3 regions of the Massilia sp. CFBP9026 genome follow, and region 3 is predicted to be linked to each of the others. Evidence: predicted binding sites of a transcription regulator. Region 3 holds the regulator's gene; each other region holds the start of a gene.

Region 1 (9,718 bases), on a different contig from region 3:
CGCGGCGAGATCGCCTTCATCGACGCGCCGGAACCGGTGCTGGCCCTGCGCCGCGATCTCGCGGGCGAGCGCAGCGTGCTGGCGGCCTTCAACCTGTCGAACGAAGAAGTGACGTTCGACTGGCCGGCGACCGAAGGCGCCGATCACATGGCGGTCGAGGGGCTGGCCGGTGCAGCCCAGCGCGGCCGCGTGACCCTGCCGCCTTACGGCGCCTGGTTTGGCCTGGTCCGCGCGGAGGGTTGATGAATACCCAGCAGGGGCCTGAAAAGTTCGCGCGCACGGCGTTCGCCGACGGACCGCGCCTGCTGGCCGACATCGGCGCAACGCACGCGCGCTTCGCGCTGCAGACCGCGCCGGGTGTGTTCCGCTCGGTCCAGGTGCTGCGCTGCGACGACTTCGAGGGCATCGTCCCGCTGCTGCGCCACTACCTGGCAGACCATGAGGACGTGCGGCTGAACCACGGCGCCTTCGCGGTCGCCAACCCGATCAACGGCGACTACGTGCGCATGACCAACCGCGCCTGGGAGTTCTCCACCGACGCGGTGCGGCGCGAGCTGGGCCTGTCGACCCTCCTGATCGTCAACGATTTCACCGCGCTGGCCACCGCGCTGCCGGGCTTCGCCAGGGAAGACCTGATGCAGGTGGGGCCGGGCACGCCCGTGCCGGGCGCTGTCATCGGCGTGCTGGGACCGGGCACGGGCCTCGGCGTGTCGGGCGGGATCCCGACCGCGGACGGTTTCGTCACCCTGGGCAGCGAAGGCGGCCACGTCAACTTCGCGCCGGCCGACGAGCGCGAGTTCGCCATCCTGCAATACGCCTGGCGCGAATGGCCGCACGTGTCGAACGAGCGCCTGATCTCGGGCCCCGGCATGGAAGTCATCTACCGCGCGCTGGCCGACCGCAACGGTGTCGACGCCACGGCGCGCAGCGCGGCCGCCATCGTGTCCGGCGCGCTGGAGGCCGACGATCCGCTGTGCCTGGAAACGCTCGAATGCTTCTGCGGCATGCTGGGCGGGGCCGCCGCCAACCTGGCGGTGACACTGGGCGCCTTCGGCGGCATCTTCATCGGCGGCGGCATCGTGCCGCGCCTCGGCGAATGGTTCGCGCGCTCGCCGTTCCGCATGCGGTTCGAGGCCAAGGGACGTTTTTCGGACTACCTGGCCGACATCCCGACCTATGTGATCACCACGCCGAATCCCGCCTTCCACGGCGTGGCGACCATCCTGGCCGAGCACCTGCGGGGCCGCAGCGGCGCCAACACGCTGATGGAACGCATCGGGCAACTGCGCGAAGAGCTGTCGCCGGCCGAGGCGCGCGTGGCCACGCTCGTGCTCGAGCATCCGCGCACGGTGCTGAACGAACCGATCGCCGAGATCGCGCGGCTGGCCGACGTGAGCCAGCCGACCGTGATCCGCTTCTGCCGCTCGCTGGGCTTCCAGGGCCTGGCCGAATTCAAGCTCAAGTTCGCGAGCAGCCTGACCGGCGCGATCCCCGTGCGCCACAGCCAGGTGCGCATGAGCGACAGCACCCACGACCTGTCGGCCAAGGTGATCGACAACACGGTGTCGGCGATCCTGCGCTTCAGGGACCAGCTCGACGTGCGTTCGCTCGACCGCGCGATCGAACTGGTGAGCCGCGCGCGGCGCGTCGAGTTCTACGCGCTCGGTAACTCGCGTGCGGTGGCGCTGGACGGCCAGCACAAATTCTTCCGTTTCAGGATCCCGACCGCGCTGTATGGCGACGCCCACCTGTTCACGCTGGCCGCGGGCTTGCTGGGGCCGGGCGACGTGGTGATCGCGGTATCGAATTCGGGTGGCTTGCCGGAGCTATTGCAGGCGGTGGACATCGCACGCGCCGCCGGCGCCGACGTGATCGCCATCAGCAACAGCCAGTCGCCGCTGGCGCGCAAGGCCAGCGTGTGCCTGGCGGTCGATCACAGCGAGGACAGCACCAGCTTCCTGTCGATGATCTCGCGCATCCTGCAATTGCTGCTGATCGACATCATGGCGGTGGGGATTTCGGTCGATGGCCAGCATGGGCCGGAGGCGGGCAAGGACCCGCGCCGGCTGCTCATCTCGCACCTGGATAGTTGAAGACTCGGGGCGCCGTCAGTTGGCGCTCTTGATGTCCACGCGCTCGATGGTGCGGCGCCATTCCTGGAGGCTGAGCAGGGTGTCCGAGCCGGTGTCGTCGACCAGGATCTCGCTGCCGTCCTGGGCCACCAGGAAGCTCTCGCGGCGACGCGCATCGTCGGCGCGGTTTTCGACAAAACTCAGCTGGTAATACTTCTTGCCGTTGACTTCGCGCGGGACCGGATCGTCCTCGATCACGGCGCCGTGCGCCTTGCCCTGGCTGCGCTGTTCGATCTGGCGCGACCATGCCTGCAGTTCCGGCAGCGCCAGCAGCGAATCCATCGCGTCCTGTTTCGAGTGCGCCGGCGCCTGGGCCGTGGGCGCGGCGGGCGCGGGCGCCGGCGGCGCTTCGCGCTCGGCGCGCTTGCAGCCGGCAACGGCGCAGCACAGCATCAGTGCGGCAATGGTCAGGCGCAAGGGAGAAAAAGATGCGGCGCGTGTGGACATGGCAGGTCTCGTGAAGGCAGGCGGTCATGGTAAACCATGCGTGTTCGACCAGCAACACGGGACGCCGTTCGCGACCAGCATGGATTGCACCGAAAGCAAGATCATTGCAACGATGTCTTGCGTTCTTCATTCAAGCCATTTCCATACGGAAAGTAATTCGTGTTTTTCGCCACGAAATCACATTTTTCACTATGGAACCGGAATTTATTCGTAGAAATAATGCTACTCTGTAGGATCACTCCTACTTGAAATTCCCGTCATGGACCGCCGCCGCTCTGCTTATACTCGCCGCCTCGCCAGGGCGTCGCAACGCGAAAAGCGCCTGGGCGCGCTCGCGATGCTGGGGCTCGCCGCGGGCGTCGCGGGCGTGCTGGCGCCGCCGCTGAATATCGACTGGACGCGGCTGGACCGCAATCCGGATGAGATCACCCACGTCGGCGCAAGCCCGGGCGCCGCACTGGCGCCGGCCGCGTCGGTCCCGGCGCCGGCCGCCGAACAGGGCGCCGCGCGGCGCATCTATCCGTTCTCGATCATTCCGGGCGGCGTGGCGGACAAGGACGAGCTGGCGCGCGTCATCCGCACCGACGCCGTGGTCGCAGCGCACTATGCCGGCTTCGACGTGGCGAATGCGCGCGCGGTCACCGTGACCGCGCCGCGCGCCGTCTACGTGTCGTACCGCAAGGGCGACCAGATCTACTGGACCAAGAAGAAGCTGATGCTGGCGCCGGGCGAAACCCTGCTCACCGACGGCAAGAACGAGATGCGGGCGCGCTGCGCCAACCGGATTTCAGATGTGCCGATGTATCCGGTCGAAGCCCATGGGCCGACCGAGTCGGAACTCGATTCCTTCGTCGTCGAGGATGGCGGCGGGTTGATGGCCGTGGCGGCCGGCCTCGAGGGGCTCGACGACGATCCCTACGCAGGACAGCGCTATCACACCGAGGTGTTCCCGAACGGCGCCGGCCTGCTGGCGGGCGCTGCGCCGGCCGCGCAGCCGCGCCTGGCCGACCTCATGGGCAGTCCGCCCGCACGGTATGGTTCGGGCATTTCGAACGGCGGCACGCTGGGCGGCGGCAGCGGCGATGGCGCGACGACGCCGTCGACCGGGACGCCTGTCGGCAGTACCCCGACGCCGGGAAGTGCCGGCAATGGCAATACCGGTAGCGGCGACAGTCCTGGCGGCGACCTGCCTGGCGCTTCGACCCCTTCCACGCCGACGCCATCAACGCCGACGCCGGACCCGGGCTCCGATCCCGATCCTGGCCCGGGACCCAATCCCGAGTTGCCTCCGCCCACACCGGGTGTGCCGGGCACGCCGGGAGGTCCCGATACGCCGGGCACGCCAGGCGTTCCGGGCACCCCGGGAAATCCCGGCATCCCCGGCACCCCGGGTGGTCCGCCGGACGACATCGAGGTCGAGCCGAACGACCCGGTCGACATGCCGGAGCCGGGCACCCTGTGGCTGGGCGGCGCGGCCTTCGCGGCCATGCTGTGGCTGCGTCGCAAGGGGCCGCGCGCCAGGAGCTGAGGTTCCCGCTGCATCAAACAACAAAAAAGCCCGCGAGGTGTGAACCTCGCGGGCTTTTTATCGTGGAAGACTGGCGCGCCGGCGTTGCCGCGGCGCGCCAGGCGACCGGCTGAATTACATCATGCCGTCCATGCCGCCCATGCCGCCCATACCACCCATGCCGCCCATGCCACCGGCTGGCTTGTCTTCAGCCAGTTCCGAGACCATGCAGTCGGTGGTCAGCATCAGGCCGGCGATCGACGCTGCATTCTGCAGTGCCGAGCGGGTGACCTTGGCTGGATCCAGCACGCCCATTTCGACCATGTCGCCGTAGGTGCCGTTGGCAGCGTTGTAGCCGTAGTTGCCCGAACCGGCCAACACTGCTGCGACCACGACCGATGGCTCTTCGCCGGCGTTCTGGACGATCATGCGCAGTGGCTCTTCCATGGCGCGCAGGACGATCTTGATGCCTGCGTCCTGGTCCGGGTTGTCGCCCTTGATGTCGATCGAAGCGCGAGCGCGCAGCAGGGCCACGCCGCCGCCGGCGACGATGCCTTCTTCCACGGCAGCGCGGGTAGCGTGCAGTGCATCTTCGACGCGTGCTTTCTTCTCTTTCATCTCGACTTCGGTGGCTGCACCGACGCGGATCACGGCAACGCCGCCGGCCAGCTTGGCCACGCGCTCTTGCAGTTTTTCGCGGTCGTAGTCCGAGGTCGCTTCTTCGATCTGGGCGCGGATCTGCTTGACGCGGCCTTCGATCGATTCAGCCTGGCCGGCGCCGTCGATGATGATGGTGTTTTCCTTGCCGACTTCGATGCGCGAAGCCTGGCCCAGTTCGGCCAGGGTGACCTTTTCCAGGGTCAGGCCGACTTCTTCGGCGATGACCTGGCCACCGGTCAGGATGGCGATGTCTTCCAGCATGGCCTTGCGGCGGTCGCCGAAGCCAGGCGCCTTGACGGCGACGGTCTTCAGGATGCCACGGATGTTGTTGACGACCAGGGTCGCCAGCGCTTCGCCTTCGATGTCTTCGGCGATGATGACCAGTGGACGGCCAGCCTTGGCGACTTGCTCCAGCACCGGCAGCAGATCACGGATGTTCGAGATCTTCTTGTCGCACAGCAGGATGAACGGCTGCTCGTGGACGGCGACTTGCTTGTCCGGGTTGTTGATGAAGTACGGCGACAGGTAGCCGCGGTCGAACTGCATGCCTTCCACGATGTCCAGCTCGTCGTTCAGCGACTTGCCGTCTTCCACGGTGATGACGCCTTCCTTGCCCACTTTTTCCATCGCTTCAGCGATGCGCTCGCCGATCGAGGTTTCCGAGTTGGCCGAAATGGCGCCGACTTGTGCGATCTCTTTGGTGGTGGTGGTTGGCTTGGCGATCTTCTTCAGTTCTTCGACGGTCGCAGCGACGGCCTTGTCGATGCCGCGCTTCAGGTCCATCGGGTTCATGCCGGCGGCAACGAACTTCATGCCTTCGCGCACGATGGCTTGTGCCAGCACGGTCGCGGTGGTGGTGCCGTCACCGGCGTTGTCGCTGGTCTTGGAAGCGACTTCCTTGACCATCTGCGCGCCCATGTTCTGGAGCTTGTCTTTCAGTTCGATTTCTTTCGCGACCGAGACACCATCCTTGGTGACGGTCGGGGCGCCGAACGAGCGCTCGAGCACGACGTTGCGGCCTTTCGGACCCAGGGTGACCTTGACTGCGTTGGCCAGGATATTGACGCCTTCGACCATCTTGGCGCGCGCTGCGTCGCCGAACACTACTTCTTTAGCTGCCATTTGTTATTTCTCCGAATGTTTCGTGAATGGGGTCAGGGAATTACTGCTGGACGACGGCCATGATGTCTTCTTCGCGCATCACGAGCAGTTCTTCGCCGTTGACCTTGACGGCCTGGCCGGAGTACTTACCGAACAGCACGCGGTCGCCGACCTTGACTTCCAGCGGACGGACCTGGCCGTTGTCTTGCACTTTGCCGTTACCGATGGCGAGGATTTCGCCCTGGTCTGGCTTCTCTGCCGCGGCATCAGGGATGATCAGGCCAGACGCAGTCTTGGTTTCCTGGTCGAGGCGCTTGACGATTACGCGATCGTGCAGAGGACGAAGGTTCATGCAAAACTCCTTAATATTCAGTGGTTTAACTAGCGTTTTTTGACATCGCCCCGGCCCTGTATTCAGGTGCCGCGGCAATCTGCAAAGAGTTGTTAGCACTCTCAGCTAACGAGTGCTAATTATAGGGACGATAACTTGCCTTTTCAAGCGTCCGGCGGTAGATATAGTTTTATGCGCTTGAGCCAGCGCAAACCAGTCCAGGCCCGGTGCAATGTGTTTTTTGCATCTATTGCCGACAAGTGCGGAACAGGCAAGAGGCGGGCAGCGTACACCGCCTGGCGCTTTCCTGCCGCACGCCAGGCTGCCGCGGCACGGCCTTCCACGCTTGTCTTGCCGCACCGCAGCGCGATTCGGTTGACGGAAAATCCATCTCGATCCTATAGTGTCGGATGATTTCCGAATTCCAAGACCTCTCAGACAAAATCGACCGGCTCGCCCAATTGACCCAGTCGTTGCGCGCCGAGAACTATTTGCTGCGCCAGGCCAATACCCTGCTCAGCGCCGAGAACCTGGCGTTCAAGGAGCGCCTGATCGAGGCCCAGCGCCGGGTCGAGGCCGTGCTCGACGAGTTGCCCAAGCCGCCGGGCGAACCGGAACCGGAACCCGAAGGCGAGGGCGGTCAACCCGAGCCCGGGCCGGATGAGCCGCTGCCGCTCCATCTCGCGCACGCCGCCCGTCAGGAGCAACGATGATCCATCTCGACGTCACCATCATGGGCCAGCCCTACCGCCTGGCCTGCCGCGACGGCGAAGAGCGCACCCTGCGCGAGGCGGTCGCTTACCTCGACGGCAAGATGTGCCAGCTGCGCGACTCGGGCAAGGTGAGGGGCACCGACCGCATCGCCGTCATGGCCGCGCTGAGCGTCGCCGCGGAATTCCTGTCGGTGAAGTCGCCACAGGGACCGTTGTCGGACATGTCGATCCTCGAGGTCAAGCAAAAGCTGGAAGCGATGCACACGGTGCTCGACAAGGCGCTGACGCCCCAGGAAAATCTTTTCTGAAAAGCCGAATCCGTTTGACATGCCGCTTCAAAAGAGTAAACTGCGCTCTACCCTGCGGTGTTCGAGATTTGCCATATATTCCTTGAACCATTCTTACGCATAGGTCGTGGAACAAGTTCGATGGGAGTGAGCGTCACTCGTTTGACGAACCCGAAATTGATCTGACCGTGACCGCCTTGAACCGTTTTGGTTCAGGATGCCGGCAAAAACGGCACTGGCGGGGGCTAGGATACACAAGCGGTTGCGCACTTTGTACGCAGCCGCTTTTTTTTGTGCGCGCGTCGATCGTGACGGCGCCTTGCAGGGAGAACGGCGCGATGCGCTATTGGTTGATGAAATCCGAACCGGACGAAGTCAGTTTCGACGACGTCCTGTCCGCACCCGCCCAGACCGTGGCCTGGTTCGGCGTGCGCAACTACCAGGCGCGCAACTTCATGCGCGACGCGATGGCCGTCGGCGACGGCGTCCTGTTCTATCACTCCAGCTGCGCCGTGCCCGGCGTGGCCGGGCTGGCCGAGATCGCGAGCGGTCCCTATCCCGACGCCACCCAGTTCGACCCGGCCAGCCATTACCACGACCCGAAAGCCACGCAGGAAGCGCCGCGCTGGATCTCGGTCGACGTGCGCGCGCGCGAGGCGGGGCGCTACCTGCCGCTGGCCGAGATGCGCACCGTCCCCGCGCTGGAAGGCATGGTGCTGCTGCAGAAGGGCAGCCGGCTGTCGATTTCGCCGGTCACCAGATCCGAATGGGATGCGGTCGTCGAACTCGTGCGCGCCAGGGAGGCTTGAATGGACCCCTGGCTGATCCTTGCCCTGCTGGCGATGGGCACCTTCGGCGGCTTCGCGGCCGGCCTGCTCGGCATCGGCGGCGGCATGGTGCTGGTCCCCTTCATCACCATGATCTTCACCGCGCGTGGCTTCGCCGACGAACTCGTGGTCCACATGGCGATCGCCACCGCGCTCGGCGTCATCCTGTTTACCTCGATGTCCTCGGTGCGCGCCCACCACAAGCACGGCGCCGTGCTGTGGCCCGTGGTGCGCCTGCTGGCGCCAGGCATCCTGATCGGCTCCTGGATCGGACCCTGGATCGGCAAGCAGATGAATACCTCGGTGCTGGCCTTCTTCTTCGGCTGCTTCGTCGCCTTCTCGGCCACCCAGATGCTGATCGGGAAGAAGCCGAAGGCGGCGCGCGAATTGCCGGGCCGGGCCGGCATGTTTGCCACCGGTGGCCTGATCGGGATTTTGTCGGGACTGGTGGGCGCCGGCGGCGGCTTCGTCTCGGTGCCGTTCATGACGCGCTGTAATGTGCGCATCCATAACGCGGTCGCCACCAGCGCGGCGCTGGGCTTTCCGATCGCGCTCTCGGGCACGCTGTCGAATATGTTTTATGGCTGGGGCGAGCCGGGCCTGCCGGCATGGTCGCTGGGCTTCGTCTACCTGCCGGCGCTGGCCATCATCGTGCTGGCCAGCGTGACCATGGCGCCGCTCGGCGCCCGCACCGCGCACAAGATGCCGGTGCGCCAGCTGCAGCGCATCTTCGCCGTGATCCTGTATGCGCTGGCGGCCTATATGTTCTGGAAGGCCTTCAACTAGGCTTTCCTGACCCGCGCGCGATCGAGCGGCAGGTCGCGCATGCGCAGGCCGCAGGCGTCGAACACCGCGTTGGCGATCGCCGCGGCGGCCGGGCCCTGCGCCGCTTCGCCGGTGCCCAGGAAGGGCTGGCCGGGGCGGTCGATCAGGTGCACGTCGACCTTGTCGGGCGCCTGGCCGAAGCGCAGGATCGGATACGAGGCCCAGTCCACGGTGAGCACGCGCGCGGCGTCGAAGCGCACCTGTTCCAATAAAGTCCAGCTGGCCGACTGATTGACGCCGCCCTCGATCTGGTTGCGCACGCCGTCAGGGTTGACGATCTCGCCGCAATCCACGGCGCTCGATACGCGCGTCACCCGCACCAGACCCGTTTCGCGCGCCACTTCCACCTCGACCGCCAGCGCGCAATACGACGCCAGGTTCTTGTAGCGGGCGAAGGCGAAGCCGCGGCCACGCCGCGCGGTTTTCTTGTAATCGGCCCAGCCAAATTTTCCCGCCGCCAGCTTCACCACGTCGATGGCGCGCGGATCGTCTAGGTGGCGTAGCCGGAACGCGACCGGGTCGACTTTCGCCGCGCGCGCCAGTTCGTCCATGAAGCTTTCGATCGCGAACACATTGCAATAGGCGCCCAGGCCGCGCATGGCCGAGGTGCGCAGGACCGCCTCCGGCTGGAAATGATGGGTCACGCGCGCGTTCGGCAGCCGGTAATAGGGGATGGCATTGCGGTCGCCGCTGCCTTCCGGCTGCGGGCTGGGTTTCGGTTTTGGCGGCGTAAACGGCTTGGCCAGATGCGTTGCCGGGAGCAGGTTGCCGGCCTTGCCGGGACGCGTATTGTGCGGCGGCGTGAAAACGTCGTACTGCCAGTCGGCGATGCGGCCGTCAGCGCCCAGCGTGGCCGCCACCTGCGCCACCATCGCAGCGCCGAAGGGC
Region 2 (9,718 bases), on a different contig from region 3:
ACTTCAGCCGCGTGTACAAGGACAAGACCGGCCAGACGCCGGCCCGGGCGGTCGAACGCTTCCGCCTGGAGACGGCGTGCCGGCTGCTCGAGGATTCCGGACGTCACCTCGACGGGATCGCCCAGCTGTGCGGATTCAGCGACGAGGGGCGCATGCGCAAGACCTTCCAGCGCCATCTGCACACCTCTCCGAGCGCCTACCGCCAGCGGCTGGCGCCAGTCCCTAGCGTGCCGCCTGCGCCTTGAGCCAGTCGTCGACCTTCACCGTGCCCAGGCGCGCACCGGGACCCGGCACCAGCGTGTCTTCCTGCAGCAGGGCGCCGAAGTAGCGCGCCTGGTCGTCGGCCACGACCTTGCGCTGATCTCCCTTGGCTTGCAGGTAGTGCTGGACCAGGTCGGCCAGGCGCACGCGCTCGGGGCCGGCGATCTCGACCACGCCATTGCGCGGCGCGCCGAGGGTGTAGTCGGCCATGGCCAGCGCCACGTCGTCCGACGAAATGGCCTGGATGTTGGCGGGCGACAGGCGGATTGCATCGCCCTCCGTGCCGGACGCCGCGATCCCGCCCAGGAACTCGAAGAACTGGGTCGAGTGCACGATGGTGTAGGGCAGGCCGGACTCGCGGATCAGCGCCTCTTGCGCGATCTTGCCGCGGAAGTAGCCGCTCTCGGCCAGGCGGTCGGTGCCGACCACCGACAGCGCGACGTGGTGCTTGATGCCGGCCTTCTTCGCCGCGCCCAGCAGGTTGCGGCCCGAGGTGGTGAAGAAGTCCATCACCGCGTCGTCGGCGAACGAGGGCGAGTTGGCCACGTCCACCACGATGTCGGCGCCGGCAAGCGCTTCGTCCAGGCCCTTGCCGCTCATGGTGTCGACGCCGGTGTTCGGGGAGGCGGCCACGGCCTCGTGGCCGCGCTGCTTGAGGATGGCGACCAGTTTGCTGCCGATCAGGCCGGTGCCGCCGATGACGATGATGTTCATGATGTCCTTTCAGATCCCAGAGCGGCTGGGCGCCGTGTGCGACGATTCGCCTCGGTATCGAGTGTAGGAGCGTGCCTGACGCGGCGGTAGGCCCATCCGGGGCGGCACGCTGGTGCATGCCAGGCACCAATCATCGGCCTGCCTTCAGCGCACCAGCGCCACCACGCACACGATGCCCTGGCGCGCCATCTTGGCATAGGGGCAGATGCGCTCGGTATTGCGGATGAGTTCCTCGGCGGTCGCGCGCGGCACCCGCGGCAGGTCGATGCGGATCTCGGCCATCAGGGTGTACAGGCCGTCGACCGGGTCGCGGCCGAAGGTGACCGCGGCGTCGACGGTGGCGTCCTCGAGGGCGATGCCGGCGCGCGTCGCCAGCAGGTTGAGCGCGCCATGGAAACAGGCGGCAAAACCGGCGGCGAACAGCTGCTCGGGATTGGTGCCGCCGCCGGGACCGCCCAGCGCGGACGGCAGGCGCAGGGCCAGTTCGAGGTTGCCGTCGTCGGAACGGGCGATGCCGGAAGCGCGTCCGTGCGCCGCCTCGCCGCCGCTAACCCGCACCGTGGTCGAGTACAGCGGATGGAAATCGTCGCCGACGTATTTGTCGAGCAGGGTGATGGGCGGGGGCGCCAGCCGTTTTTTCAACGCGGTCTCCTGTATTGGTTTTGGCCAGTGTAGGAAGGCGCGGCGCCGGCTGCTAGCGCCGCGCCGGTCACTGTGGTGTATCCCGTCGCGCAACAATCGCGCCGGGCATCAGGCGCCCAAGCCGGTCAGGCAGTGCAGGTCGAGCGCGCGGATGCGCGGGGTGATGTAGTCGATGAAGACCCGGGTGCGCAGCGGCAAGTGGTGCCGGCTCAGGTAGCAGATGTAGTGGCCGCGGTCGTCCGGCGCGTGCTGGGGCAGGCAGGCGACCAGGCGGCCCGCGCGCAGGTGCTCGCACACCTGGTAGCCGGCCATCTGCGCCAGGCCGGCGCCGTCCAGCACTGCCTGCAGCACCAGCTCGGCGTCGTTGAAGCTGTGGTTCGCCATGGGCAGCAGCGTGCGGCGCCGGCCGTTTTCCTTGAATTCCCATTCGCATACCTGGCCCGAGGGCAGGCGCAGGTTGACGCAGCGGTGCCGCGCCACGTCGTCGATCGTCTGCGGCAGGCCATGCGCGCTTGCATAGGCGGGCGACGCGCACACCAGCATCTGCATCGGGATCAGCTGGCGCGCGACCAGCTGGCTGTCGTCCAGGCGGCCGTTGCGGAACGACACGTCGATGCGGTCGGCGATGAAGTCGAGCGGGCTGTCGTCGAGGATCAGGTCGAGCCGGATGTCCGGATAGCCGGCGTGGAAGCCGCGCAGCAGCGGCGCCACGATCTTGCGGCCGAAGTCGCTCGCCGCGTGCAGGCGCAGCTGGCCGCGCGGCACGCCGCAGCGCAGCTCGCGCATCTCTTCCACCGATTGCACGATCCGCTCGACCCCCGGTTTGCAATTGGCGTAGAACAGTTCGCCTTCGCTGGTGAGCGAGGTGCTGCGCGTGGTGCGCAGGAACAGGCGGGTATCGAGCTGCGTTTCCAGTTTCTGCACGCTGCGGCTGACGGCGGAGCGGCCGATGCCGAGGCGCTCGGCGGCGCGGGCGAACGAGCCTTCGTGGACCACGGCGATGAAGGCGAGCACGCCGGCATAGGTGGTGGAAAAGCTCGAGGCCAGCCCATCCATTTCAGGCGCGGCCGGCATCGTTGGGGATGACGGCTGGATGAATTCACCGATCGCGAAGCGTTCGCTCTTCATGGCTTTCTCTCAGGCGCTACTTAGTTGCTCATGTGACTTCCGTCATGGTAGTTGTGGGTGATCTTTTTCGTAAATGACAAATAACAGCCGAATCCCGCCAAGGCTTTGCGAACGGCGCGTGGCGCGGATTGTTGCGTTTGAGGCAGCAGCATGGGGACCGGCGCACGCCTGTTGCGCCCGCAGCATGCGCCCTACACTGGCTCCATATTCACCCATGTACTGAAGGAGAGACCATGTCACGCCTGAGAAAATTCGCCGGCGCCGCCGGCCTGTTGATGACCCTGCCGCTGGCGGCGCCCGTCTGGGCCGCGGCGCTGGACCCCGTCGTCAACGAGCTGTTCAGCAAGGCGCTGGACGACCATCCCGGCAAGGAGGTCCTGATGATCACCGTCGTCTATCCACCGGGCGGCGGCGACCCCGTCCACCGCCACGATGCGCATGGCTTCATCTATGTGCTGGAAGGGACGATCGTGATGGGCGTGAAGGGCGGGAAGGAGCACACGCTGGGGCCAGGCGAGACCTTCTATGAGAATCCGCGCGACCTGCACACGGTGGGGCGCAATGCGAGCAAGACCAAGCCGGCCAAGTTCCTCGTCTTCCTGCTCAAGGACAAGAACAAGCCGTTCTTCATGCCGGTGCATTGAGGCGCAGGCAACAAACAGTTGGCCCAAAAACGTCGTCCCCGTGGAGGCGGGGACCCAAGTACTGCATGCGTAGACTGAACGCTTGCAACCTTGGGTCCCCGCCTGCGCGGGGACGACGGTGGCTGGAGCTGGGTGGCTTAGACGTAAGCCGCCAGCGCGCCTTTCATCTTCTTGAGCGCGGCCGATTCGATCTGGCGGATGCGCTCGGCCGACACGCTGAACTCTTCGGCCAGCGTATGCAGCGTGGCGCCCGAGCCGTCGTCGTTGGCCAGCCAGCGCGCCTCGATGATGCGGCGCGAACGCGGGTCGAGCTTGCCCAGCGCCGTTTCCAGGCCCTCGGACTGCAGGCGGGTGACCTGCTCGGCCTCGAGCACCTTGGTCGGTTCCTGCTGGTCCGACGACAGGTAGGCGATCGGCGAGAACTTGTCGTCTTCGTCGTCGGTCGGCGACTCCAGCGCGATGTCGCGGCCCGACAGACGGGTTTCCATCTCGATCACTTCTTCGCGCTTGACGCCCAGCAGCTTGGCCAGGTCGTCGACCTGAGTCGGCGACATCGCATCCAGGCCGGTCTTGTTGCTGCGCAGGTTGAAGAACAGCTTGCGCTGGGCCTTGGTCGTGGCGACCTTTACGAGACGCCAGTTCTTGAGGATGTATTCATGCATCTCGGCCTTGATCCAGTGCATGGCGTACGACACCAGGCGCACGCCCTGGTTCGGGTCGAAGCGCTTGACTGCCTTCATCAGGCCGATATTGCCTTCCTGGATCAGGTCGGCGTGCGGCAGGCCATAGCCCAGATAGCCGCGCGCGATCGATACCACCAGGCGCAGGTGCGACAGCACCAGTTTTTGCGCCGCGTCGAGATCATGGTCGTCGCGCAGCCGCTTCGCCAGCGAAACCTCTTCTTCGTGCGTGAGCATCGGCAGGCGGTTGACGGCCGAGATATAGGCGTCGATATTGCCCAGATTGCCGGTGAAACCCAGTCCCAGAGCACGACTGCCGGTCGGAACCAATGCGGATTGTGCGGACATATTCATTTCCCTCGTAGTAATCTTGCTGCATCCTTAATGTGCCATAACTTATTGCCTTGTGGCACTAATGTTACGGCTTGTTACCTGGACGCGTGACTTGAATTTCGATTGCCTTGGACCATATATTAGCACTCCCCCGGGGAGAGTGCTAGAAGTGGTCCCGGCGCTTAAGATTGTTCAAAGTATTGCTCTCGGGAATTAAATTGCCGACGGTTCCACTGTAGAGCAGCTCTTGCATGTTCAGTTGATTCGGCTCAAAAGTGAGCCAGGAATGACTGGAATAACGTTAGACACAGCTTACGGCCGGTGAGGCCCGTATTCTGTTGAATGGCGCACGTAGCCACGGCGCAGCCTGTAGGACTTTTGCGCGTGGAAGCGTAGGGGATGGCAGCTAGGCCGTAGGATTCATTGCGGTGTCAAGCGACGTGGTCTTGTCCAGTAGAGGGGCAGGCAGCCACACAGGAGGGCCGCCTCGCCCTGTCAGCAGAGATGGTGATGCTTATTGCGTTTTCAATACCGTCTCGACTATTTTTTCACTGCAACTCTGTAGGACCGCCGTTCAACGCTGGCGCGCCAGGTGACGCCGCACCGACAGCAGGGCGCCGACCAGTCCCAGCCCGGCGCTGACCGCCAGCAGGCCGGCAATCTCCAGTTCACCCAGCGCCGTCAGCTGGAAATTCGAGCCGTACAGGCGGGCGAATTCCCCGATCGCGCCGTTCAGCGGGCGCAGCGCCAGGGTCACCACGCCCAACGCCACCGCGCCAGCGCACAGGCCGAGCAGGGCGCCGGTATAGAAGAACGGACGGTGGATGAAATCGTTGGTCGCGCCCAGCAGTTGCGAGACCGAGATTTCTTCTTTCTGGGTCAGCACCTGCAGGCGGATCGTGTTGAACACGACCGCGATCACGACGATGCCCAAGGTGGCCGCCAGCAGCAGCAGCGCCAGGCGCAGGATGGCTAGCATCGCGGCCAGGCGCTTGACCCAGGCCGAATCGACCTGCACCGTCTCCACGCCCGGCAGTTCGGCCAGGCGTTCGGTGATCAGGTCCACCTGGCCGGCGGCGCCGGCGCTGGCGAAGCCGCCCAGCTTCATCACATAGCTGTCGGGCAGGGGATTGTCGCCCAGGGTTTCCAGCACGTCGCCCAGGCCGCTGCGCTCCTTGAGCGAAGCGAGCGCCTGCTCGCGTGGCACGAAGGCGATCTCCGCCTCGCCCTTGCCCTGTTGTGCGACGAGCTGGCGGATGCGCGGCGCCAGCGCCTCGGCATCGGCGCGGCTGGCGTCGTCGCGCATGAACAGGCTGATCTCGGGATCGACCGACAGTTGCTCGGACAGGGGACGTACATTGTCGAGCAGGGTGATGCCCGCGAACGGCAGGGTCAGCGCGAGCGCGACCACCAGCACGTTGAACAGGAAGCTGCCGGGCGACTTGCGCACCGTCGACAGTGCGGCCCCGAGGGCGAAGCGGTGCTGGCGCAGCCACGGGCTCATGCCGCACCTCCGACCAGTTGGCCTTGTTCGAGGCGGATCACCCGCGCGGCGCTGTCCAGCACTTGCTCGTCGTGGGTCGAAATGACGCAGGTGACGCCGGCGGCGTGGAAGGCGCGCAGCGCGTCCAGCACCTTGTCGGCCGCCACGCGGTCGAGATTGGCGGTTGGTTCGTCGGCCAGGATGATCTGCGGCCGGTTGACGATCGCGCGCGCGACCGCCACCCGCTGCTGTTCGCCGCCCGACAGTTCGAGCGGCATCGCCCTGGCGCGGTCGAGCAGGCCGACCCGGTCGAGCGCGGCGCGGGCGCGCTGCGCTGCGTCCGCGGTGCGTGCGCCCGTCACCAGCAGTGGCAGCATGGTGTTGGCCAGGATGTTGCGGTCATTGAGCAGGCGCTGCTGCTGGAAGATGATGCCGATATTCCGGCGCAGGAAGGGAATCCCGGCCGGCTTGATGCGGCCGATGTCCTGGCCGTTGACGATCACCTTGCCGCTGCTGGGACGCTCGACCGCCGCCACCATCTTCATGAGGGTCGACTTGCCGGCGCCCGACGGGCCGGCCAGGTAGACCAGCTCGCCCTTGGCGATGTCGAGCGAGACGTCGTGCAGCGCATACGCGCCGCGCGCATCGCCGTGGGTGTACTGTTTGGATACCGACTGGAATGCGATCATGGGTCCCCGTTCCGTCAGCCGAGCAGCGCTTCGACGAATTCTTCGGCGTTGAATGGCTGCAGGTCTTCCAGCTTCTCGCCCACGCCGATGAAATACACGGGGATCGGACGGGTGCGGGCGATCGCCGCCAGCACGCCGCCCTTGGCGGTACCGTCCAGCTTGGTCACGACGAGGCCGGTCAGCTGCAGGGCGTCGTCGAAGGCCTTCACTTGCGCCAGCGCGTTCTGGCCGGTATTGCCGTCGATGACGAGCAGGGTCTCGTGCGGCGCGCCGTCCATGCCCTTGCCGATCACGCGCTTGATCTTCTTGAGTTCTTCCATCAGGTGCAGCTGGGTCGGCAGGCGGCCGGCGGTGTCGACCATCACGACGTCGGTGCCGCGCGCCTTGCCCGACTGCACCGCGTCAAACGCGACGGCGGCCGGGTCGCCCGAGGCCTGCGAGATCACGGTGACGTTGTTGCGCTGGCCCCAGACCATCAATTGCTCGCGCGCCGCGGCGCGGAAGGTGTCGCCGGCGGCCAGCAGCACCGACTGGTCGAAGCCTTGCATATGCTTGGCCAGCTTGCCGATGGTGGTGGTCTTGCCGGCGCCGTTGACGCCCGAGATCATCATCACCAGCGGTTCGTGGCGGCCCAGCTCCAGCGGCTTCTGCAGAGGCAGCAGCAGGTCGATCATCAGCTCCTTGAGCGCGGCCTTGACGGCGGCGGCGTCCAGCAGCTTGTCTTCCTTGACCTTGCGCCGCAACTCGCCCAGCAGGTGCTCGGTGGCGTCCATGCCGGCGTCCGACATCAGCAGCGCGGCCTCGAGTTCCTCGTACAGGTCTTCGTCGATGCGGGCGCCGACGAACAGCAGGGACAGGTTGCTCGAGGTCTTCGACAGGCCGGCCTTCAGGCGCGTCATCCACGAGGTCTTCTTTTCAGCCTCGGTGGTCGGGCGTTCGGCGGTTTCGGGGAACAGGTTGGCGCCTTCGTGCAGGACGCTGGCTTCGGCGACCACCGGGGCCGCGGCGATCGGCGCCGGGGCAGGCGCGCGGACGGGCGTGGGGGCGGGTGCGGGCGCAGGCGGCGCGGCCGGCACGACCGGTTCCGGCGCCGATGCGTCGGGCGCTTTTTTTCTCTTGAAGAAGCTAAACATAGTGTCTGGTGGCGGGACTGCGTGCGGACGCCGGCATGGCCGGCGATGAAAAAACTAGCGAATATTTTACCAGAGTAGCAATACAGAGCCCGATTGCACACACGTGTTCAGCTGCCGGCCCTCGCGCTTTCCGCCTGCTTGCGGATCGTGTCCAGCGTGGCGTTCGGGGTGATCAGGTTGCCGTCGTAGCGCAGCTCGATCACGGCCGGCAGCTTGTGCTGGTCGGCGTGTTCGAGGGCGCGCTGCAGCGCCGGCGCGAAATCGGCGGTCCTGTCGACGACTTCGCCATGGCCGCCGTAGGCGCGCGCCAGGGCGGCGAAGTCCGGATTGTGCAGGCCGGTGCCCGACACGCGGCCCGGATAGCTGCGTTCCTGGTGCATGCGGATAGTGCCGAACATATTGTTATTGAAGACCAGGATCACGACGCCGGCGCCATACTGGACGGCGGTCGCCAGTTCCTGGCCCGTCATCATGAATTCGCCGTCGCCGGCGAAGGTCACCACGGCGCGCTCCGGCCACACGATCTTGGCGGCCACACCGGCCGGCACGGCGTAACCCATCGCGCCATTGGTCGGCGCCAGCTGGGTGCGCATGCCGCCGTAGCGATAGAAGCGATGCGCCCACGAGGCGTAGTTGCCGGCGCCGTTGGTGATGATGGCGTCGTGCGGCAGTTGATCCATCAAGTCCTGCACCACCTGCCACAGGTCGAGCGGCACGCCTTCCTTCAGCAACGCGGGCTGGGCCTGCCAGGCGGCCAGCTCCATCTTGGCCTCGGCCACGCTGTCTTGCCAGGCCGTGGCGTCGCTTGGCTCCATCGCGGCCAGCATGGCGCAGGCTTGCGGCATGCCGCTGGCGATCATCAGTTCGGCCTGATAGACGCTGCCCAGTTCTTCCGGGTCCGGGTGGATATGGACCAGGCGCTGGCGCGGCACCGGCGAATCGAGCAGCGTGTAGCCGCCGGTCGTCATCTCGCCCAGGCGCGGGCCGATGGCGATCACCAGGTCGGCCTCTTTGACGCGCGCGGCCAGTTTCGGATTGATGCCGATGCCGACGTCGCCGACGTAGTTCGGATGCGCGTTGTCGAGCAGGTCCTGGAAGCGGAAGGTGCAGCCCACCGGCAAGTGGTTCGATTCGGCGAAGCGGGCCAGGTCGGCGCAGGCCTGCGCGTTCCAGGTGCCGCCGCCCAGCAGCACGATCGGCCGTTGGGCTTCTTGCAGCATGGCGCGCAGGCGGGCGATCTGCTCGCCCATTGGTGCGCCGTGCGATGGCTGGTAGGGGCGGGTGTCGGCGACTGCCGCCGTCGAGACCAGCATGTCTTCCGGCAGCGCCAGCACCACTGGGCCGGGACGGCCGCTGGTGGCAACCTGGAAGGCGCGCGCCATATATTCGGGGATGCGGTCGGCGCGATCGATCTGGGCCACCCATTTCGCCATCTGGCCATACATGCGGCGGTAGTCGATTTCCTGGAAGGCTTCGCGGTCGACGAAGTCGTTGCCGACCTGGCCGATGAACAGGATCATCGGCGTGGAATCCTGGAATGCGGTGTGCACGCCGATCGAGGCATTGGTGGCGCCGGGACCGCGGGTGACGAAGCAGATGCCCGGCTTGCCGGTCATCTTGCCGTAGGCCTCGGCCATGAATGCCGCGCCCCCTTCCTGGCGGTTGATCACGAAACGGATGTTCGAGTCGTGCAGCGCATCGAGCACGTCCAGGTAGCTTTCGCCGGGGACACCGAAGGCGGTGTCGACGCCGTGGACGTGGAGCGCATCGACCAGGAGCTGGCCGCCGGTGCGGGAAGGGTGCAGGGAAGTGGAGGGCATGGGGTGCGTCATCCTTGTCAAAGAGGCTTTCCGGGCATTCTAGGCGAGCGGCCCGGGGACGGCTTTTGAAATGGCGACATCAAATTACAGAAACGGCAAGGCCATGGCAGCGCGACGCCCGGCGCGACCCCGCATCGGGTACAATGCGCCCGTGAAGCAGGCCAGGCAGTCGCTGGTCCACGCCGCAAGGT
Region 3 (9,718 bases):
GCATACGGCGCCAGCGTGTTGAGCGCCTCGCCGCTGGCCTGGCCGCCGGTGCCGGTCAGGCGCCGCGGCTCCTGCTTGCCGTAATATGACACCGTCAGCAGCGTCGTCAGCCTGGCATTGACCTTCCAGTCCAGGGTCGAGTTCAGCGTGTATTCGGGAATGACCGACAGCGGCTCGCCATTGGTCTTGTTCTCGTTCTCGATCATATAGGTCAGGTTGTTGGTCAGCTTCAGGCGCGGACCGAACGGGATCGTCAGGTTGCCCTCGACGCCCTGCACCACCGCCTTCGGCGAGTTCTCCCACTGGAACAGGCGGCCATTGGCCGAGGTGTTGCCGAGCAGATGATCCATGCCGCCGGTGATCTTGTTCTTGTAGTCGTTGTGGAAGTAGGCCAGGCTGGCCTCATGGCCGCGGTCCTTCCAGGCGATGCCGATTTCCTTGTTGACCGAGGTCTCCGGCGCCAGCTGTTCGTTGCCGCGCACATAGCAGCCGCCGCCCAGGTTCGGGTTGTTGACCGGGCAGCCGTTGCCGCGCGTGTAATACAGGTAGTTCGGATTCGACTGGTACAGGTTCGGCGCCTTGAAGGCACGCGCCACGCCGCCGCGCAAGGTCAAGGTGGGACTCAAGGCATACGAGGCGTTCAGGCTCGGGCTCCAGTTGGTGCCGAACTGGCTGTGCTTGTCGAAGCGCAGGCCCGGGGTCAGGGTGAATGCGGTATTCACGCCGATATTGTCTTCGACGTAGACGGCATAGGTTTCGGCGCTCGAACGGCCATCGCGGCTGCCGGCCGGCATGCCGGGAATCGCGGTGGCCGCCTGCGTCATCGAATACGGATCGTCGAGCTTTTCCTTGCGCGCCTCGAAGCCGGCGGTGAGCATCTGCGCCACCCCACCGAAGTTGAGCGGCGTATGGATCTCGCCGTTGGCCCCATAGGTTTCCAGCTCCGACGTCGAGCGTTTGGTCGGATCGCTGATGCTGCCCTCCGGCCCGCCCGCCAGGCCTTCGTTCATGCGGGTATTGTCGGTGCCTTCATAGGTCAGCCACAGGCGCGAGGTGGTGGCGCCCCACTTGCCGCGGTGGGTCAGCGCGGCGCTGCGGCGCAGCATGACGTTGGTCTCGGCGGCCGCATTGGCCAGCTCTCCCAGGATCGGGAAGCCGGCCGCATTCACGGCCCGGTCGCCGGCGTAGATATTGCCCTGGCGGCTGAAGTTGGACTCGAACTCGAGCACCTGGTCGGGCAGGAAGTCCCAGCGCAGCAGGCCGCCGATGTCGCGGTTGCGCACGCCTTCGCGGCCGGCCGGCGGGATCGCGCCGTTGGCGGTGTTGTCCGGCGTGGCGTTCAGCGCCAGCGCGTCGGCGTCGGTCTTGTTGACGTTGCCGAACACGCGGAACGAGAGCTTGCCGGCCAGCGGGCCGGACAGGTTGAAGCCGAGCCGCTTGCTGCCGCCCTCCTCGCTGTGCTCGGGCGCCAGCGCATAGGCGGTGACCGAACCGGTCAGATAGTCGCCCGGCGCCTTGGTGATGATGTTGATCACGCCGCCGGCGGCGCCGGAACCGTAGCGCGCCGCCGCCGGGCCGCGCAGCACCTCGATGCGCTCGACCGCCTCGGCCGGCACCCAGTTGGTGTCGCCGCGCGTGTTGCGCTCGCCGCTGCGGCCCATGCGCACCGAATTGCGCGAGCTGACCGGCTTGCCGTCGACCAGGATCAAGGTGTTTTCCGGGCCCATGCCGCGCAGGTCGATCTGGCGGTTGTTGCCGTATTGGCCGCTGGCACTGTTGCCGGTGAGGTTCACGCCCGGCATGGTGCGGATCAGCTCGGCCAGGTCGTTCGCTGGCGGACGCGCTTCGATGTCTTCCGAGGTGATGACCGAGACGCCGATCGCCTGCTTCAGTTCCTGTTCGGCGGTGCCAACGATGTGCACCTGCTGCATCGGCGCATCGCCGGGGGACTGTTGGGCCACCGCCGGCAACCCGACGAGCGCCAGTCCGATTGCCGCGGCCAGCGGCGTCATGCGTATCAGTTTCATCCCTCGTGTTCCTGTTATTTGACTGTTCTGTGGACAAGCCGGAATGCTCCGGCTCAATGCAATTGAGAATCATACTCATTTGCATTTCCAAAACTATGTCAAATTGTGGCGAGAGGGTTGCCAGCCTTGCACTGGCTTAAGTTTTCGCGATTCAGGAGTGACTGAGGGCGTTCGACAGCAGCTTGGCCGTGATGTCGACGATCGGGATCACCCTTTCGTAGGCCATGCGGGTCGGGCCGATCACGCCCAGGGTGCCGACGATGCGGCCGTCGACCGCATACGGCGCCGTCACCACGCTCATCTCGTCCATCGGCACCAGCTTCGATTCGCCGCCGATGAAGATCTGCACGCCGCCGGCCTTGCTCGAGACGTCGAGCAATTGCATCAAGCCAGTCTTTTGCTCGAACATCTCGAACATCTGGCGCAACGAGCTCATATTGGACGACAGGTCGGACACCGACAGCAGGTTGCGCTCGCCGGCGATGACCATGTCGTCGCCCTCGGCCATCGCTTCGCTGCCGGCCTCGACCGCCGCCTGCATCAGGCGGCCCATATCGTCGCGCAATTGCTGCAGCTCGCCGCTCAGGCGCTTGCGCACCGCGTCGAAGGACAGGCCGGCGAAGTTCTGGTTCAGGTAGTTGGCCGACTGGGTCAGTTGCGACGGAGAATAATCCTGATCGAGCAGCAGCAGCCGGTTCTGGACGTCGCCGCGCGGATCGACGATCACGAGCAGGATGCGCTTTTCGCCCAGGCGCAGGAATTCGATCTGCTGGAAGACCGACTCGCGGCGCGGGCTCTGCACCACGCCGGCGAATTGCGACAGCGAGGACAGCATCTGCGCCGCGTTGGCGATCAGTTTCTGCGGTTGCAGGTTGGACAGGGGCTGCGGCAAACGCATGCGCTCGGCATCGACCGTCTTGTCGTCGATCGGCCCCACCGTCAGCAGGGTGTCGACGAACACGCGGTAGCCGCGCGGGGTCGGGATGCGACCGGCCGAGGTATGCGGGCTGGCGACGAAGCCCATCTCCTCGAGGTCGGCCATGACGTTGCGGATGGTGGCCGGCGACAACTCCAGGCCGGGCAGCTTGGACAGCGCACGCGAGCCTACCGGTTGGCCGTCGGCGATATACCGTTCGACGAGGGCTTTGAGCAGGGTGTGGGCGCGTTGGTCGAGTTGCATGATTCCAGGAAACGTTCGATGCTCGTATTTAGTGTGTGCATTATAGGCAGGTTGGGACGTGGCACGGCCAGCGCAAGGCTTGCTGTGACGCATGTCCAACGCTCTTGTCTGCGTCTTTACAGCGATTCGAGCCAATCGAGCAGCGCGTCGAGGCTGGCCACTTCGACGTCGGGCCGGACTTCGTGGGCGAGTTCGTTGACCTTGCCGGTGCGGTTCATCCAGGCCGCGCGCAGGCCGGCGCGCTGGGCGCCCTGCACGTCCAGCAATAGGTCATCGCCCACGTACAGGGTCTCGCCGGGTTCGACGCCAAGGGCGGCGCAGCCGGCCAGGAAGATGCCGGGGTCGGGCTTGGCGCGGCCGAACTCGCGCGCCGCTACCGAGGCCTGGAAGTGGTGGGCCAGGCCGATGGTCTGCAGGTCGGCCACGCCATTGGTGACCGAGCCGACCAGCGCATGGCGTTTCAGGCGCTCGAGCCCGGGCACGACATCTTCGTAGGGCGTCACGGCATTGCGGGCGGCAAAGAACACCGTCATCGCCAGCTCGGCCTTGCCCGGATCCTCGCCCACCTGTTCGAAGGCCGCGACCAGGCCGGCATGGCGCAGCGCGCCCAGATCGATCCCGAACTCGGGGCGCGCGGCCAGCAGTTCGAGGCGCGCCGCGCGCAGGCTGTCGATCGTGAAGCGTTCGGCCACCCGCGGCGCGTGCTCGCCGAGCCAGGCATACAACAGTTTTTCGGCTTCCAGGATCACGGGCGCGATCGGCCACAGGGTATCGTCGAGGTCGAACAGGACGGCTTTCGGCCAGGGTTGGCGGGTCATCGGCTTCCAGACTAGGGGTAAAAAGGTGCGCCCCAAGCATAGCGATGCGCCAGTCCGAATGCAATGCGCACGCCGTTCGCGCCCTGGAATATTGCCTTTGTTGAATTATGGTTACACCAAGATACAAAACCAAATGCGCCCGAAATGGACCAGCTGCTTGCCAAATGGACTAAAATGTTGAGCGATTTTTCCATTCTCACCGCGCAAGCTGCGCTTTCCCGCTAGATTTTTTGGAGATGTTATGAAGAGTTCCTACCTGCGTGCCGGCGCGGCGCTGGCCTGCGCGGTCGCACTGTCTGCCTGCGGCGGCAGCGATGGCCAATTGGAGCTGGGCGGCAGTTTCGCCGGCGTGACCAAGGCCGGCCTGGTATTGACCAATGGCGGTCAGGAAAAGGCAATCACGCCGCCGGCCGATGGTACCGGCGCGGGTCGTTGGGCTTTCGACAACCTGATCTCGACCGACGACCGTTATAACGTCGAAATCAAGTCCAGGCCGTCGAACGTCAGCGATTGCAAGATCGAAAACGCCGGCGGCCGTGCGGGATACCACGTCTATAACGTTTACGTGACTTGTACACCCAATTTCCGCGGGCTGTCCGGCACCATTGGCAACCTGAAGGGCGAATTGGTCTTGGTCAATGGCTCGGACAATGTGACGCTCCAGGCGGGCGCCACGTCGTTCAAGATGGCCAACGTGGCTGAAGACTCGCCTTATGGCGTGTCGATCCTGCGCCAGCCTGCCGACCAGACCTGCACCGTCAGCAATGGCAGCGGCACCGCCCGCCAGGCCGACATCAGCAACGTAAGCGTCACCTGCACCCCTTAATTTTCCCTGGAGCGTTACGCATGAAGTCTTCCCTGATCCGTCCGGCGCTCGCGCTGGCGCTGGCCGCGGGCCTGGCCGGCTGTGGCGGTAGCGACAAAGCCGAGTTCGTTGTCAAAGGCACGATCACCGGCATCGTCTACCCGGGCGCCGTCCTGACCACCAATGGCATGGAAATCGCCGTTGCACCGCCGGCCAGGACTGGCGACCCTGTCAGTTTCGAATTCCCGAACAAGCTCGAGTATGGCGATGTCTACAATGTCCAGTTCAAGAGCTTCCCGAGCAATCAGAAATGTGACACGCCTTTCCAGACCATCCCGAACTTCAACGATACCGCCGGGCGCCTGGCGGAAATCGCCATCACCTTCGCATGCGCGGTCGATCCCTATTCGATCGGCGGTACGATCAGCGGCCTGACCGCGGACGGCCTGGTGCTGGCCAACGGCAGTACTGGCGGCACCATCACGGTCGGCAAGCCGGCCGCGGGGGTTACGACGCCGATCACGTTCACTTTTGCCGGACCAGTGCTCTTCGGTACGACCTACGGCGTGACCATTCTGACCCAGCCAACCGGTCAGGTGTGCACCATCGCGAACGCCACCGGCACCATGGGCGCGGCGAACGTCAGCAACATCAACGTCACTTGCGTGGCCGCACCGAGCTGATCAGATATACACAATTCTTATGTCGAGTATTTGAAAGGAAAATTGGATTTATATGCTGTCGCGCAGCATAATAACTCCTGTCTCCTCCAACTCTCCTCAGAAAAGAATTGGATTTCAGCCCGCTCTTCTAGAGCGGGCTTTTTTTTGCCCGCAGGATTCATCGAGGCGGCGCCAGGGCAATCAGCGGGCGGCGCTCACCTTCACCACCGCGATCTTTTCCATGCCGACCGACACCTGCGACTGGTAAGCCTCGCTTGATCGCGCATTGGCGGCGACGGCGTAGCTGCTGAAGCCGGCGAGGATGGCGGCGGCGATGAAGATGGCTTCCATGTGCTTGAGGACGTTCATGATGTGCTCCTGTTGGTCGGTTGAGGCGCCGGATCGGCTGTCCATGTAAGCACTATAAGAAATTGGCCCTCAGCCCTCCAGCGGCATGCGACAGACTGCGCAAATCGGCGACCGGGCGACCTAAAATACGTGATAACCCGTATGTTGCGGCGCAGCAGGACGGGTTTGGACGCAAAAAAGCGCCGGCGGGCGGCGCTAGGGGCAGATGGTGTTGAACGCGTGTACGGCGAAGCCGTACACCCTACGGTCAAGTCAGAGGTAAATTGGCCAGCGCCACGTACTGTTCGAGGCTGACCGCTTCCGGACGCACGCCCGGGTCGATGCCGGCCTCGACCAACTGGGCCTCGGTGAACATGCCGGCCACGCAGTTGCGGATCACCTTGCGCCGCTGCGAGAAGGCCTTGGCCACCACCGCTTCCAGGCGCTTGCCGTCGCATGCCAGCCGGCGCCGGGTAGGCACCATGCGCACGATGGCGGACTCGACTTGCGGCGGCGGATCGAAGGCGGTCGGCGGGACGATGAACAGCATGGCCATGTCGTAGCGCCATTGCAACATCACCGACAGGCGGCTGTAGGCCTTGGTGCCCGGCTCGGCCACCATGCGCTCGACCACTTCCTTCTGCAACATGAAATGCTGGTCTTCGACCAGCTCGGTGAATTCGGCCAGGTGGAATAGCAGCGGACTGGAAATATTGTACGGCAGGTTGCCGACCACGCGCAGCTTCTTCCCTTCCGGGACCGGAATCGACCCAAAGTCGAACTTGAGCGCGTCGCCCGAATGCACGGTGAGGCGCTCGCGCGGATAGGCTTTTTCCAGGCGCGCAACCAGGTCACGGTCGAGCTCGACGACGTGCATGTGGTCGAGCGACTTGAGCAGCAGCGCCGTCATCGCCGCCAGGCCCGGGCCGATCTCGACCATAGCCTGGCCGCGTTGCGGCCCGATGGCGTCGATAATATCGGTAAGGACCTGCTTGTCGGTCAGGAAGTTCTGGCCGAAGCGCTTGCGTGCGACGTGTTTCATGCTTGCTTTCTTAATTATTCGTGGTGGCGGCTGCGCGGCGCGCGGCCACCATGTGCATGGCGGCGCGGATCGCCTCTTCCATGCTGCCGCAATCGGCCAGGCCCAGGCCCTGGGCCGCCAGGTCGAGGGCGGTGCCGTGGTCGACCGAGGTGCGGATCAGGGGCAGGCCCAGGGTGACGTTGATGCCGCGTCCGAAGGTCGCGTGCTTGAGCACCGGCAAACCCTGGTCGTGGTACATCGCCAGCACGCAGTCGGCATCCTTCAGGTATTTGGGCTGGAACAGGGTGTCAGCTGGATATGGGCCGCGCGCATCGATGCCGCGGCTTTTCGCATCAATGAGCACCGGCGTGATGACGTCGATCTCTTCGCGGCCCAGGTAACCGTTCTCGCCGGCGTGTGGATTCAGGCCGGTGACCAGGATCACGGGCGCCGCGATGCCGAATTTATCGCGCAGGTCGGCGTGCAGGATGTCCAGCACCTGGGTGAGGTTGTCGCGCGTGAGCGCGCCCGGCACGTCCTTCAAGGGCAGATGGGTCGTGGCCAGGGCGACGCGCAGGTAGGGCTGGTCGCCGCCAGGCGAGCCGGCCAGCATCATCACCACCTTGGGCGTGCCGGTCTTTTCGGCCAGGTATTCGGTGTGTCCCGAAAACGCGATGCCGGCGTCGTTGATCGTGCTTTTTTGCAGCGGCGCGGTGACGATGGCGTCGAACCAACCGCAGCCACAGCCTTCGATCGCCAGGTCCAGCGTGGCCAGCACGGCAAGACCATTGTCGGGATCGAGCTGGCCCGGCACCACGTGCGCGGCCAGCGGCACGTCGACCACCGCCAGGCGTTCGACGCCGAAATGCGGCAGGCCGCCATTGCGCAGGGCCTGGGTCGACAGCGCCGACAGGCGGATAGTGGGATCGATCAGGCTGGCGGTGAGCGCCAGGAAGGCGGCATCGCCGACCAGCACGCAATTGGCCTGCTCGCGCAGGGCCCAGGCGGCGCGGATCGCAATCTCGGGACCGATGCCGGCGGGCTCGCCGACGGTGATTGCCAACACTGGCCGCGATGCCGCCGACTGCGGCGCCAACGGGCGCCCGGGCGCCTGTGGCGCAGCCATGGTGTTACTGCTCCTCGCGGAACTCGACGTAGGCGCGGTCGCGCACCTGGCGCATCCAGTCTTCCATCGCTTCCTGCATCTTGCGGTCGCGCAGGACCTGGCGCGCCACATTGCGCTCTTTCTGCTGGGTCACGTCTTCGCTCTTGCGCCCAATGACCTGGATCAGGTGGAAGCCGAACGGCGACTGGATGACGTCCGACACCTGGCCCGGCTTCAGATCGTTCATCGCGGTCTCGAATTCCGGCACGGTGTCGCCCGGATACAGCCAGCCCAGGTCGCCGCCTTTCGAGGCCGAACCGTCCTGCGAGTGCAGGCGCGCCAGGTCCTCGAAGGTGCCGGCGTTGTTGTCCATCTTTTCCTTCAGCTCGAGCAGCTTGCGCTTGACCTCGCCTTCGGTCATGGTCGGGGTGACCTTGATCAGGATGTGGCGCGCGTGGGTCTGCTCGACCACCGACTTCTCGGTCTCGCCGCCCAGCGGACGCTTGCCGGCCAGCTTGAGGATGTGGAAGCCGACGTTGGTCTTGAGGACCGGCGTGACCTGGCCCGCCTGGAGCTTGCGCAGCTCGGTCGAGAACATCGGCGGCAGGCGGTCGGCGTCGCGCCAGCCGATCTCGCCGCCCTTGAGCGCGTCGGGGGCGTCGGAATAGGTCGAGGCCATGCGCGCGAAGTCGGCGCCGGTGCGCAGCTGGCGCATCACTTCCTCGGCGCGCGCGGCGCGCGCAGCGATCTGCTCGGGCGAGGCGTTCTCTGGCACGCGCACCAGGATCTGGGAGATGTCGACCTCGATGCGGTCGGCCTCGGCCGCCTTGGCGGCCGCCATATAAGTGTCGATCTCGGCTTCCGAGACCTGGATCTTGCTGTCGACCTCGTGCTCGCGCAGGCGCTGCATCATGATCTCGTTGCGGATGTCTTCGCGGAACTGGGCGAACGGCATGCCCTCTTTTTCCATCTGGTTGCGCATGTCCTGCACCGACAACTTTTGATTTTCGGCGATGCGGCCAATGGTGGCGTCCAGGGTACGGTCGTCGACCTTGACGCCCATCTCTTTCGCCAGCTGCAGCTGGGCGCGTTCGACGATCATCGCCTCGAGCACCTGGCGCTCCATGGTGGCCGGATCGGGCATCTGGGCGTTACGCGCCTTCATGTTCTGGGCGACCTGCACCACGCGGCCCGCGACTTCGTTGCGGGTGATCACTTCGTCATTGACGACGACCTGGATCGAATCGACCACCTTGGCATTGGCCGAGGCGGGCGGCAGGAAGCCGCCGCCGGTGGCGGCCGCGGTGTCGGCCTGGGCCAGCGCCTGGCCGGCGGTTAGCGCGCACAGCAGTGCTGCCGCCATCTGGAGGGACTGCAAACGGGTAGTACGCATCATCTGGAGAGCACTCATTTCAGGATAGTTCACACATCATGGACGAATTATGGACGGCTAGTCTGAACGCTTGCTTATGGACGTCCAATTCCGGTATTCAGTCGCGTATAGCCCGGGACGCTCTTGTTGAACGAATCGAGCGGGTTACCCAGGCCCAGGCGCGACAAGCCATTGAGCTCGAGCTGGAAGAAGATCGGCGTCGACGTTTCTCGGGCCGCGGTCACGAAGCGCTGCGCGCCCATCCGGAACACCCAGCAATCGGCCTTGTATTCGAGACCGATCAGGCTTTCGATCAGCTTGCCCCCGCCAGCCGGTGAATTGGCTGGCAACCCCACGCCGTACGACCGCAGCGCATAGCT

The links. Region 3 encodes HrcA, which represses chaperone genes, less so after heat shock. Its sites were predicted from a motif close to TTAGCACTCNNNNNNNNNGAGTGCTAA; they were not measured.
Region 1: a site for HrcA is predicted at 6,292-6,318, ahead of groES (co-chaperone GroES). Genes of this name have one in related genera too.
Region 2: a site for HrcA is predicted at 4,543-4,569, ahead of rpoH (RNA polymerase sigma factor RpoH). Genes of this name have one in related genera too.

The regions. Positions count from the first base shown of each region.
Region 1 is NZ_JAXCWH010000003.1:238,494-248,211, forward strand. It holds gene SOM28_RS09395 (alpha-glucosidase family protein) at 1-243, shown strand, start outside; gene SOM28_RS09400 (glucokinase) at 243-2,093, shown strand; gene SOM28_RS09405 (hypothetical protein) at 2,109-2,579, opposite strand; gene SOM28_RS09410 (hypothetical protein) at 2,839-4,107, shown strand; gene groL (chaperonin GroEL) at 4,222-5,868, opposite strand; gene groES (co-chaperone GroES) at 5,909-6,199, opposite strand; gene SOM28_RS09425 (hypothetical protein) at 6,640-6,891, shown strand; gene SOM28_RS09430 (cell division protein ZapA) at 6,888-7,199, shown strand; RNA gene ssrS (6S RNA) at 7,246-7,427, shown strand; gene SOM28_RS09440 (EVE domain-containing protein) at 7,517-7,987, shown strand; gene SOM28_RS09445 (sulfite exporter TauE/SafE family protein) at 7,988-8,791, shown strand; gene SOM28_RS09450 (xanthine dehydrogenase family protein molybdopterin-binding subunit) at 8,788-9,718, opposite strand, start outside.
Region 2 is NZ_JAXCWH010000004.1:266,078-275,795, reverse strand. It holds gene SOM28_RS12335 (GlxA family transcriptional regulator) at 1-245, shown strand, start outside; gene SOM28_RS12330 (SDR family oxidoreductase) at 223-975, opposite strand; gene SOM28_RS12325 (Ohr family peroxiredoxin) at 1,120-1,617, opposite strand; gene SOM28_RS12320 (LysR family transcriptional regulator) at 1,726-2,691, opposite strand; gene SOM28_RS12315 (cupin domain-containing protein) at 2,979-3,389, shown strand; gene rpoH (RNA polymerase sigma factor RpoH) at 3,527-4,417, opposite strand; gene ftsX (permease-like cell division protein FtsX) at 4,977-5,906, opposite strand; gene SOM28_RS12300 (cell division ATP-binding protein FtsE) at 5,903-6,574, opposite strand; gene ftsY (signal recognition particle-docking protein FtsY) at 6,589-7,707, opposite strand; gene SOM28_RS12290 (thiamine pyrophosphate-binding protein) at 7,815-9,527, opposite strand; RNA gene rnpB (RNase P RNA component class A) at 9,681-9,718, shown strand, end outside.
Region 3 is NZ_JAXCWH010000002.1:540,435-550,152, forward strand. It holds gene SOM28_RS06665 (TonB-dependent siderophore receptor) at 1-2,027, opposite strand, end outside; gene hrcA (heat-inducible transcriptional repressor HrcA) at 2,179-3,207, opposite strand; gene SOM28_RS06675 (HAD family hydrolase) at 3,324-4,025, opposite strand; gene SOM28_RS06680 (hypothetical protein) at 4,089-4,250, shown strand; gene SOM28_RS06685 (hypothetical protein) at 4,267-4,851, shown strand; gene SOM28_RS06690 (hypothetical protein) at 4,872-5,513, shown strand; gene SOM28_RS06695 (hypothetical protein) at 5,694-5,861, opposite strand; gene rsmA (16S rRNA (adenine(1518)-N(6)/adenine(1519)-N(6))-dimethyltransferase RsmA) at 6,109-6,882, opposite strand; gene pdxA (4-hydroxythreonine-4-phosphate dehydrogenase PdxA) at 6,893-7,987, opposite strand; gene SOM28_RS06710 (peptidylprolyl isomerase) at 7,992-9,362, opposite strand; gene SOM28_RS06715 (LPS-assembly protein LptD) at 9,434-9,718, opposite strand, start outside.